DNA from 2 places in the Limnohabitans sp. TS-CS-82 genome. Region 2 is predicted to be linked to the other one. Evidence: riboswitches for the same ligand, from Rfam matches in the RefSeq annotation. Region 2 holds a riboswitch; the other holds the start of a gene.
The links. A riboswitch is a leader RNA that binds a small molecule or an ion and turns the genes downstream of it on or off. The one in region 2 is predicted to bind ZMP and ZTP.
Positions count from the first base shown of each region.

Region 1: it holds a riboswitch for ZMP and ZTP, as region 2 does, so the genes downstream of both, glyA (serine hydroxymethyltransferase) here and glyA (serine hydroxymethyltransferase) in region 2, are expected to answer to the same signal.

Region 1 covers NZ_PTQX01000017.1:91,340-95,599, forward strand. The annotation lists gene C5F52_RS25310 (Tfp pilus assembly protein FimT/FimU) at 1-25, opposite strand, end outside; gene nrdR (transcriptional regulator NrdR) at 79-528, opposite strand; gene glyA (serine hydroxymethyltransferase) at 919-2,163, opposite strand; ZMP/ZTP riboswitch at 2,191-2,319, opposite strand; gene C5F52_RS25325 (lytic transglycosylase domain-containing protein) at 2,347-3,183, opposite strand; gene C5F52_RS25330 (DUF349 domain-containing protein) at 3,273-4,260, shown strand, end outside.
Region 2 covers NZ_PTQX01000014.1:17,436-21,695, reverse strand. The annotation lists gene pilV (type IV pilus modification protein PilV) at 1-347, opposite strand, end outside; gene C5F52_RS22470 (Tfp pilus assembly protein FimT/FimU) at 338-859, opposite strand; gene nrdR (transcriptional regulator NrdR) at 913-1,362, opposite strand; gene glyA (serine hydroxymethyltransferase) at 1,386-2,630, opposite strand; ZMP/ZTP riboswitch at 2,684-2,813, opposite strand; gene C5F52_RS22455 (lytic transglycosylase domain-containing protein) at 2,817-3,662, opposite strand; gene C5F52_RS22450 (DUF349 domain-containing protein) at 3,745-4,260, shown strand, end outside.

The DNA of each region.
Region 1 (4,260 bases), on a different contig from region 2:
GCGTAAAAAAACCTAGCCTTTGCATGGCGCAAATGCTAGGTTTTGACGGGGCATCAGCGCATGGCTGAGACTCGAAAACTACTTACGAACTTCGTCCACCAAACTCTTGAAGTCGTCGATGTCTTCAAAGCTGCGGTACACGCTGGCAAAACGGATATAGGCGACTTTGTCGAGCTTTTTGAGTTCGCGCATGACGAGCTCGCCAATCCGTGTGGAGGGCACTTCGCGTTGACCCAATGACATGAGCTTTTCTTCGATGCGTTCGATGGCGTTGTCCACCTGCTCGGTACTGACAGGGCGTTTACGCAGTGCAAGGCCCATGGATTCGAGGAGTTTGTTGCGTTTGTATTCGATGCGTCGACCGTCTTTTTTGACGATGTTGGGGAAGCTGACGTCTGGGCGCTCGTAGGTGGTGTAGCGCTTTTCACAGGCGCCGCATTGGCGACGGCGGCGAATGGAGTCGCCGTCTTCGGACATGCGGGTTTCGACGACTTGCGTTTCTAGGTGGCCGCAGAAGGGACATTTCATTTTTTGTGCTCTCTTTTGCTTTTGTATTTTTTGCTGGGCTCGCTGAGGGCATTTGGTATTGGCCGCTTCCTCATGCTGGAGTACCAGAAATCGTCAGCGGCCAATACCAAACACCCTCAGTCTGCGTCATGCTTTGCTTCGCTCGCAAACCTCACTCGGCCCCGTTCCTCTGACAAAGTTGCAAAGCAACGAGTGAACCACTTCTAACCTCAAACAGCGCGGGTTGTAGGTGCGGCGGGCGATGATTTCTGGTACCCCAGCATGAAGAGCCCGCCGTACCTGCAGCCCGTGTCCTATCCGGCGAGAAACCTTAACCAGCAAAAACTCTTCACGAATACAAACTACTAAAAACAAAACCCCCGTCACGAATGAGCGGGGGTTTGAAAGAAGTTACTTGTAAACAGGAAACTTAGAAGTCAGCGCATGCACCTTGGCACGCACCGCAGCAATGTTGGCTTCGTCGTGTGGGTTGTCCAGCACGTCAGCAATCAAGTTGGCTGTGATGCGAGCTTCCTCGTCTTTGAAACCACGCGTTGTCATCGCTGGCGTGCCGATGCGCACACCGCTGGTGACGAAAGGTTTCTCTGGATCGTTCGGAATGGCGTTCTTATTGATCGTCATGTGCGCAGCGCCCAAAGCCGCTTCGGCTTCTTTGCCGGTGATCTTCTTGGAGCGCAAGTCCACCAACATCACATGGCTTTGAGTGCCGCCGCTCACGATGCGCAGACCGCGCGCTGTCAACGTTTCAGCCACGATCTTGGCGTTCTTCACCACCTGGGCTTGGTACTCTTTGAACTCAGGCTGCATGGCTTCTTTGAAAGCCACCGCCTTGGCGGCGATGACATGCATCAGCGGGCCGCCTTGCAGGCCAGGGAAGATGGCGCTGTTGATGGCTTTTTCGTGCTCGGCCTTCATCAAGATGATGCCGCCGCGTGGGCCGCGCAAGCTCTTGTGGGTGGTGGAGGTCACCACGTCGGCGTGAGGCACGGGGTTGGGGTATTGGCCTGCGGCGATCAAGCCAGCGTAGTGGGCCATGTCGACCATGAAGATCGCGCCAACTTCCTTAGCGATCTTGGCAAAGCGTTCCCAGTCGATGTGCAAGCTGTAGGCAGAAGCGCCGGCCACGATGAGCTTGGGCTTGTGTTCGCGGGCCTTGGCTTCCATCGCTTCGTAGTCGATGGCTTCCTTGCTGTCCAAGCCGTAAGACACAACGTTGAACCATTTGCCAGACATGTTCAGGGCCATGCCGTGGGTCAAGTGACCGCCTTCGGCCAAGCTCATGCCCATGATGGTGTCGCCAGGCTTCAAGAACGCGAGGAACACGGCTTCGTTGGCCGATGCACCGCAATGGGGTTGCACGTTGGCGGCGTCTGCACCGAAGATGGTTTTGATGCGGTCGATGGCCAGTTGTTCGGCCACGTCCACGAATTCGCAGCCACCGTAGTAGCGCTTGCCTGGGTAGCCTTCGGCGTATTTGTTGGTCAGTTGCGAGCCTTGGGCTTGCATGACGGCGGGAGACGCGTAGTTCTCGCTGGCGATCAGCTCGATGTGGTGCTCTTGGCGGGCGTTTTCGGCCTGAATGGCGGCCCAAACTTCGGGGTCTGTTTGTTCGATCAAGATGTTGCGGTTGTACATACTGGCAGTCCTAGAAAAAGGTGGTGTTGTGGCTGCCCAGGCGAACGGCAAAACACCTCTGTGAACAGAGGCTGCGCGCTTCCCAGTGGTCATACATCCACGTCAGCGTTGTGGGGCTGATGCCTCACACGCCTATCGCCAGTTGCGCGCGGATGAGAGTTTACCGCGCTTGGATAGCCTCACTTATTCGCCGTCATCCTTGCCGAATGGCGTCAATCTCTGGGCTTTTTCCCACAAGCTCTCCAACCGGGCGGTGGCAGCCTCGGCGGCGGTAGAGGGTGGTGGGGTAATGGGCACTTTCAAGCCCTTGGCGACTTGCTGGAGGCGGGCGTTTTCGGCCATGACCTTGCTTGCGTAGCCTTGGTCATCCTTCATATTGCCGGCGCCCACATAAAGCTTGAGGCCGCCTTCAATGCTGCCCGCGCGGTTGATGCACTCTTTGAGCACGTTCACGCCCACGCGCACATTGGCCACGGGATCAAATGCGGCTAAGGCGCCGCCGAAGCCTTGGTACTTTTGCTCGTGGACTTTGGTCATCACTTGCATCAGGCCCTGGGCGCCTACATGGCTTTGGGCGAAGGGATTGAAGCCAGACTCCACGGCCATCACGGCCAAGATGAGGGTGGGCTCGATTTGGTTGGCTGGCCCCACGTCGTAGGCTTCGGACACCAAAGCGCTCAAAGGCTCGGGTGCCACACGGTATTTTTTACTCAACCAATAAGCGAGGTTGGCTTGTTGTTTGGGCAGGTCGCGGGGGTCGGTGGCGGTGGCACGGTCAACGGCATCGGCATCAGTGGCAATGCCTGTTTCGTCATATTGGCGCTCTTGCAGCCAGCTGATGACCTTGGCTTCGGTCACCACGCGCAGGTCGGGGCGCACGGTCAGCGCCACGACGAAAAAGAAAATGGACAGGCCCACCACGGCCAAGCCGTTGTGCGAAATGGCGAAAAAACCTTGTGCCACGTCAGCTGCAAAGGTACGTAGACCTAGCTGTAAGCGGGCAATGAAAGGAATAGACATAAATTAATTAAATAGGAAGTAGCTGAAATTTTAAAGCCTCGGCGACAATCACCCCTAATTTACTGTGAGCCCTACTTGTGACTGATGCTTTGAACAAACCCCTCGACCTCGCCGCCTTAGACAAATTGACTGGCGGGGCCTTTACCGTTTCTACCTCGGCGGACCGCACTGCGCGCCTGCGCGACTGGCTCGCTGGCCAGCCCACTTTGGAGCACGTGCAAGCCGTCTTCGACGAAATGAGCCATCGCGACAAAGGTGCTGCCAAAGTCTTGCGCGAAAAGCTGGATGAGCTGCGTCGCAGCAAAGATCAAGACGCTTTGATCGTGGAGTGGGCTGCCAAAGGCGAAGCCTTGCGCGATGCGCCCCACATCAATTTGGCTGACGCCATGGGCTGGCAGCGCGATGCCGCCAAAGCAGGTGCGCCCTTGTCACGCGAACCCTTGGCTGGTCTGAAAACCGCTTTGGCCGAACGTGTCAAGGCGATTGAAGATTTGCAACACCAAACCCAAGTGCAGCGCGAAGCTGCTGTGCTGTTGGCCCAGCGCATTGAAGTGTTGTCCACCAAGCCTTGGCAAGACGCCTTGGCCCAGCGCGAAGCCCTGCAAGCTGACCTTGACCGTTGGGTGGCGCAAGCCCAAGCGTTGGCCGCCGATGCCCAGTGGCCTAGCGTGGATGCCAAATTTGCGTCTGCTCTGCAAACCAGCACCCAACAAGTGCAAGCCGTGTGGACTGCTTTTGGCGAGGCCTTGACCTTGACCGAGGCAGCTGCGGCCGATGCCGCCGCGCCATTGCCAGCTGTGCCCGCATGGTCTGACCAAATTCGTGTGGCCCGTGGTGAAGTATTGCCTCAAGCTGCCGCACCAGAAAAAGCAGCCAAGCCTGCTGCGGGTGTGGATGCAACGCGCAAAGTCAAACCAACAGCCGACAAAGCTGTGGTGGACCAAAAGCGTTTGGAGCTGGCCATTCAAGCCGAGGCGTTGTTCAAGCCTGCGCCTGCGGCTAAGCCTGTGAAAGCCAAAGTGGCGAAGGCGGATGACGCTGCGCTTGCGCAAGATGCTGCTGAAGCCGCCGCGATTG
Region 2 (4,260 bases):
CATTGGGCGAGTTCGGTGCGTAAACAGGGTTGAGCTGCGCAGTCGGGCAGCTTGGTTGAACTGCCCGTGGCTGTCGCAGAAGCGCCCCATGCTTTGGCGTAGTCGGCCGTTCGAGGGGCGTTGAGTTGCATGCGTTCGGCCAAGTCGTCAGCCAAACCCATCGCGACGGCGCGCATGACTTGTTGGCGTTGCAAGGCCAAAGCTTGTTGGTGCGTCCACAGCAAGGTCAGCACGCCTGAGGCAAGCAGCAACAGCGCCATCAAGGCTTCCAGCAGAGCCACGCCACGTTGCGGTTGACGGTGGCAACGCAGGGCGTGGGTGGGTGTGACGCATCGCTTCAACTGCAAGCCTCCCCCGACACCCAGCGAATGCGACTGGCGCTGTTGAGGCACACCGCGACGGCCAAGTTCAGCGCGGGTTGTTTGGACTTGATCACCCAGCGATCGCCCACGGTGCCTAAGTCACCGCGCGGGCTGATGTCGAGCGGGTCGACTTTGGCAAACGTCAGCCCCAAGCTGTTGTGCAGCGGCGTGGTGAACACGACTTGTTTGTCCGCTTTGGTGCTCAATTGCCAACCGCAGCTCCAATCGGTGCTTGCCGATGTGACCCAAGTGCAATCGCTCAGCCGCGATAGCTCCAAGGCTTGGCCGAGTTGCAGTGCGCGCAAGCGGGCGTTTTGCAAGTCGTTCATCAGCTGGTCGCGGGTGGCTTCGACGCGGGCGCGTTCTTGAAATCGCAGCCAGTTTGGTGCGGCAAAGGCGGCGAGCACGCCTAGCAGGCATAAGCAAACCAGCAACTCCACCAGCGTGAAACCGTGCGAGTTGGATGCCCTGAAAACAGAAAAGCCCAGCGTTTGCATGCCGCAAATGCTAGGCCTCTGAGGTGGGGAGACGCTTTGTTACAACTCGAAAACTACGTGCGAACTTCGTCCACCAAGCTCTTGAAATCGTCGATGTCTTCAAAGCTGCGGTACACGCTGGCAAAGCGGATGTAGGCCACTTTGTCGAGTTTCTTCAGCTCACGCATCACCAGCTCGCCAATGCGGGTGGTGGGCAGCTCGCGCTGGCCTGAGCTGAGCAGCTTTTCTTCGATGTGCTCAATCGCGTTGTCCACCTGTTCAGTGCTGACGGGGCGTTTGCGCAGCGCCAAGCTCATGGAGTCGAGTAGTTTTTGGCGTTGGTACTCGATGCGCCGACCGTCTTTTTTGACGATGTTGGGAAAGCTCACATCGGGCCGTTCGTAGGTGGTGTAGCGCTTGTCGCAAGCGCCACACTGCCGACGACGGCGCACAGACGTCGCGTCTTCTGAGATGCGTGTCTCGACCACTTGGGTTTCCAAGTGGCCGCAGAAAGGACATTTCATAAGTCAGCGGCCTGTTGCAGGGCTTACTTGTAGACCGGGAAGCGGCTGGTCAAGGCATGCACCTTGGCACGCACCGCCGCAATGTTGGCTTCGTCGTGTGGGTTGTCCAACACGTCAGCAATCAAGTTGGCGGTGATGCGGGCTTCTTCGTCTTTGAACCCACGGGTGGTCATGGCGGGGGTGCCAATGCGCACACCGCTGGTGACGAATGGTTTCTCTGGGTCGTTCGGGATGGCGTTCTTGTTGATCGTCATGTGCGCAGCGCCCAAAGCGGCTTCGGCTTCTTTGCCGGTGATCTTCTTCGAGCGCAAGTCCACCAACATCACATGGCTTTGAGTGCCGCCGCTGACGATGCGCAAACCGCGTGCGGTCAAGGTTTCAGCCACGATCTTGGCGTTCTTCACCACTTGGGCTTGGTACTCTTTGAAGTCAGGCTGCATGGCTTCTTTGAACGCCACAGCCTTGGCTGCGATGACGTGCATCAAGGGGCCGCCTTGCAGGCCAGGGAAGATGGCGCTGTTGATGGCTTTTTCGTGTTCGGCCTTCATCAAGATGATGCCGCCGCGTGGGCCGCGCAAGCTCTTGTGGGTGGTGGAAGTCACCACGTCGGCGTGAGGCACGGGGTTGGGGTACTGGCCAGCGGCGATCAAGCCAGCGTAGTGGGCCATGTCGACCATGAAGATGGCGCCCACTTCTTTGGCGATCTTGGCAAAGCGTTCCCAGTCGATGTGCAAGCTGTAGGCAGAAGCGCCGGCCACGATGAGTTTGGGCTTGTGTTCGCGGGCTTTGGCTTCCATCGCTTCGTAGTCGATGGCTTCGTTGCTGTCCAAGCCGTAAGACACGACGTTGAACCATTTGCCAGACATGTTCAGGGCCATGCCGTGGGTCAAGTGACCGCCTTCGGCCAAGCTCATGCCCATGATGGTGTCGCCGGGCTTCAAGAACGCGAGGAACACGGCCTCGTTGGCCGATGCGCCGCAATGGGGTTGCACGTTGGCAGCGTCTGCGCCGAAGATGGTTTTGATGCGGTCGATGGCCAGTTGCTCGGCCACGTCCACGAATTCGCAGCCACCGTAGTAGCGCTTGCCGGGGTAGCCTTCGGCGTATTTGTTGGTCAGCTGCGAGCCTTGGGCTTGCATGACGGCGGGGGAGGCGTAGTTTTCGCTGGCGATCAGCTCAATGTGGTGCTCTTGACGGGCGTTTTCGGCTTGAATGGCGGCCCAAACTTCGGGGTCTGTCTGTTCGATCAAGATGTTGCGGTTGTACATACTGGCAGTCCTAGAGAAAGGTGGTGTCCCGGCTTTAACTGAAAAGTTAGCGGCAGGGCTGCCCAGGCGAACGGCAAAACACCTCTTAATTAGAGAGGCTGCGCGCTTCCCAGTGGTCATACATCCACGTCAGCGGTGCAGAGCTGATGCCCCGCACGCCTATCGCCAGTTGCGCGCAGCAAGAGTTTACCGTGGATCTTCTTCGTCTTTGGGCTCTTTGCCGAAGGGCGTCAGGCGCTGGGCTTTCTCCCACAAACTCTCCAACCGAGCGGTCGCCGCTTCAGCTGCGGTCGATGGCGGTGGCGTGGTGGGTACTTTGACGCCTTTGGCGACTTGCAACAAGCGGCCATGCTCCGCCACGACTTTGGCGGCGTAACCGCTGTCGTCTTTGGTGTTGCCCGCGCCCACATAAAGCCGCAGGCCTCCGTCCACGCTGCCGGCGCGGGTGATGCATTCTTTGAGCACATTCACGCCGACGCGAAGGTTGGCGACGGGGTCAAAAGCCGCCATGGCACCGCCAAAACTTTGGTATTTGTCGGCGTGTACTTTGGTCATGACCTGCATCAGACCTTGGGCGCCCACGCTACTTTGGGCGAAGGGGTTGAAGCTTGACTCCACGGCCATGACCGCCAAAATCAGGGTGGGATCGATCTCGTTGCGTGGCCCCAAGTCGTAGGCTTCGCTGACCAAGGCGCTCACAGGCTCGGGGGCCACGCGGTATTTGCGACTGAGCCAATAGGCCAAATTCGCTTGTTGTTTGGGCAAATCTCGCGGATCGGTGGCCGTGGCGCGGTCGACCGCGTCGACGTCGGAGGCCAAGCCGGTGGCGTCGTACTGGCGTTCTTGCAGCCAACCAATCAGTTTGGTTTCGGTGATGGCGCGCAAATCGGGGCGCACCGTCATGGCCACCGCAAAGAAGAACAAAGACAGGCCCACCACGGCCATGCCGTTGTGGGTGATCGCAAAAAAGCCTTGGGCCACGTCGGATGCAAACGTGCGCAATCCTCGCGTCAATGTGGCAACCAGGGTCATTTGTGCAAATTTATAAAGTCAGGAGGATGAAAATTTTAAAGCCTCGGCGACAATCACTGCTAATTTACTGTGAGCTCTACTTGTGACTGATTCTTCTGCGAAACCCCTCGACCTTGCTGCCCTTGACGTTTTGACTGGCGGCGCCTTCACCGCTTCCAACTCGGGAGACCGCACGGCACGCCTGCGCGATTGGCTGGCTGGCCATCCCACGTTGGAGCAATTGCAAGCCGTTTTTAACGAAATGAGCAGCAAAGACAAGGGCGCTGCCAAAGTGCTGCGCGAAAAGCTCGATGAGCTGCGCCGCACCAAAGACCAAGACGCCTTGATCGTCGAGTGGGCCATCAAAGGTGAGGCTTTGCGCGACGCCGCCCGCATCAACTTGGCCGATGCCATGGGTTGGCAACGCGATGCCGCGAAAGCGGGCGCCCCTCTGTCACGCGAGCCTTTGGCCGGTTTGAAGACCGCGTTGGCCGAACGCGTCAAAGCCATTGAAGATTTGCAGCACCAAACCCAAGTGCAGCGCGAAGCTGCTGTGTTGTTGGCGCAGCGCATTGAAGTGCTCTCGACCAAGCCTTGGCAAGACGCCTTGGCTTTGCGT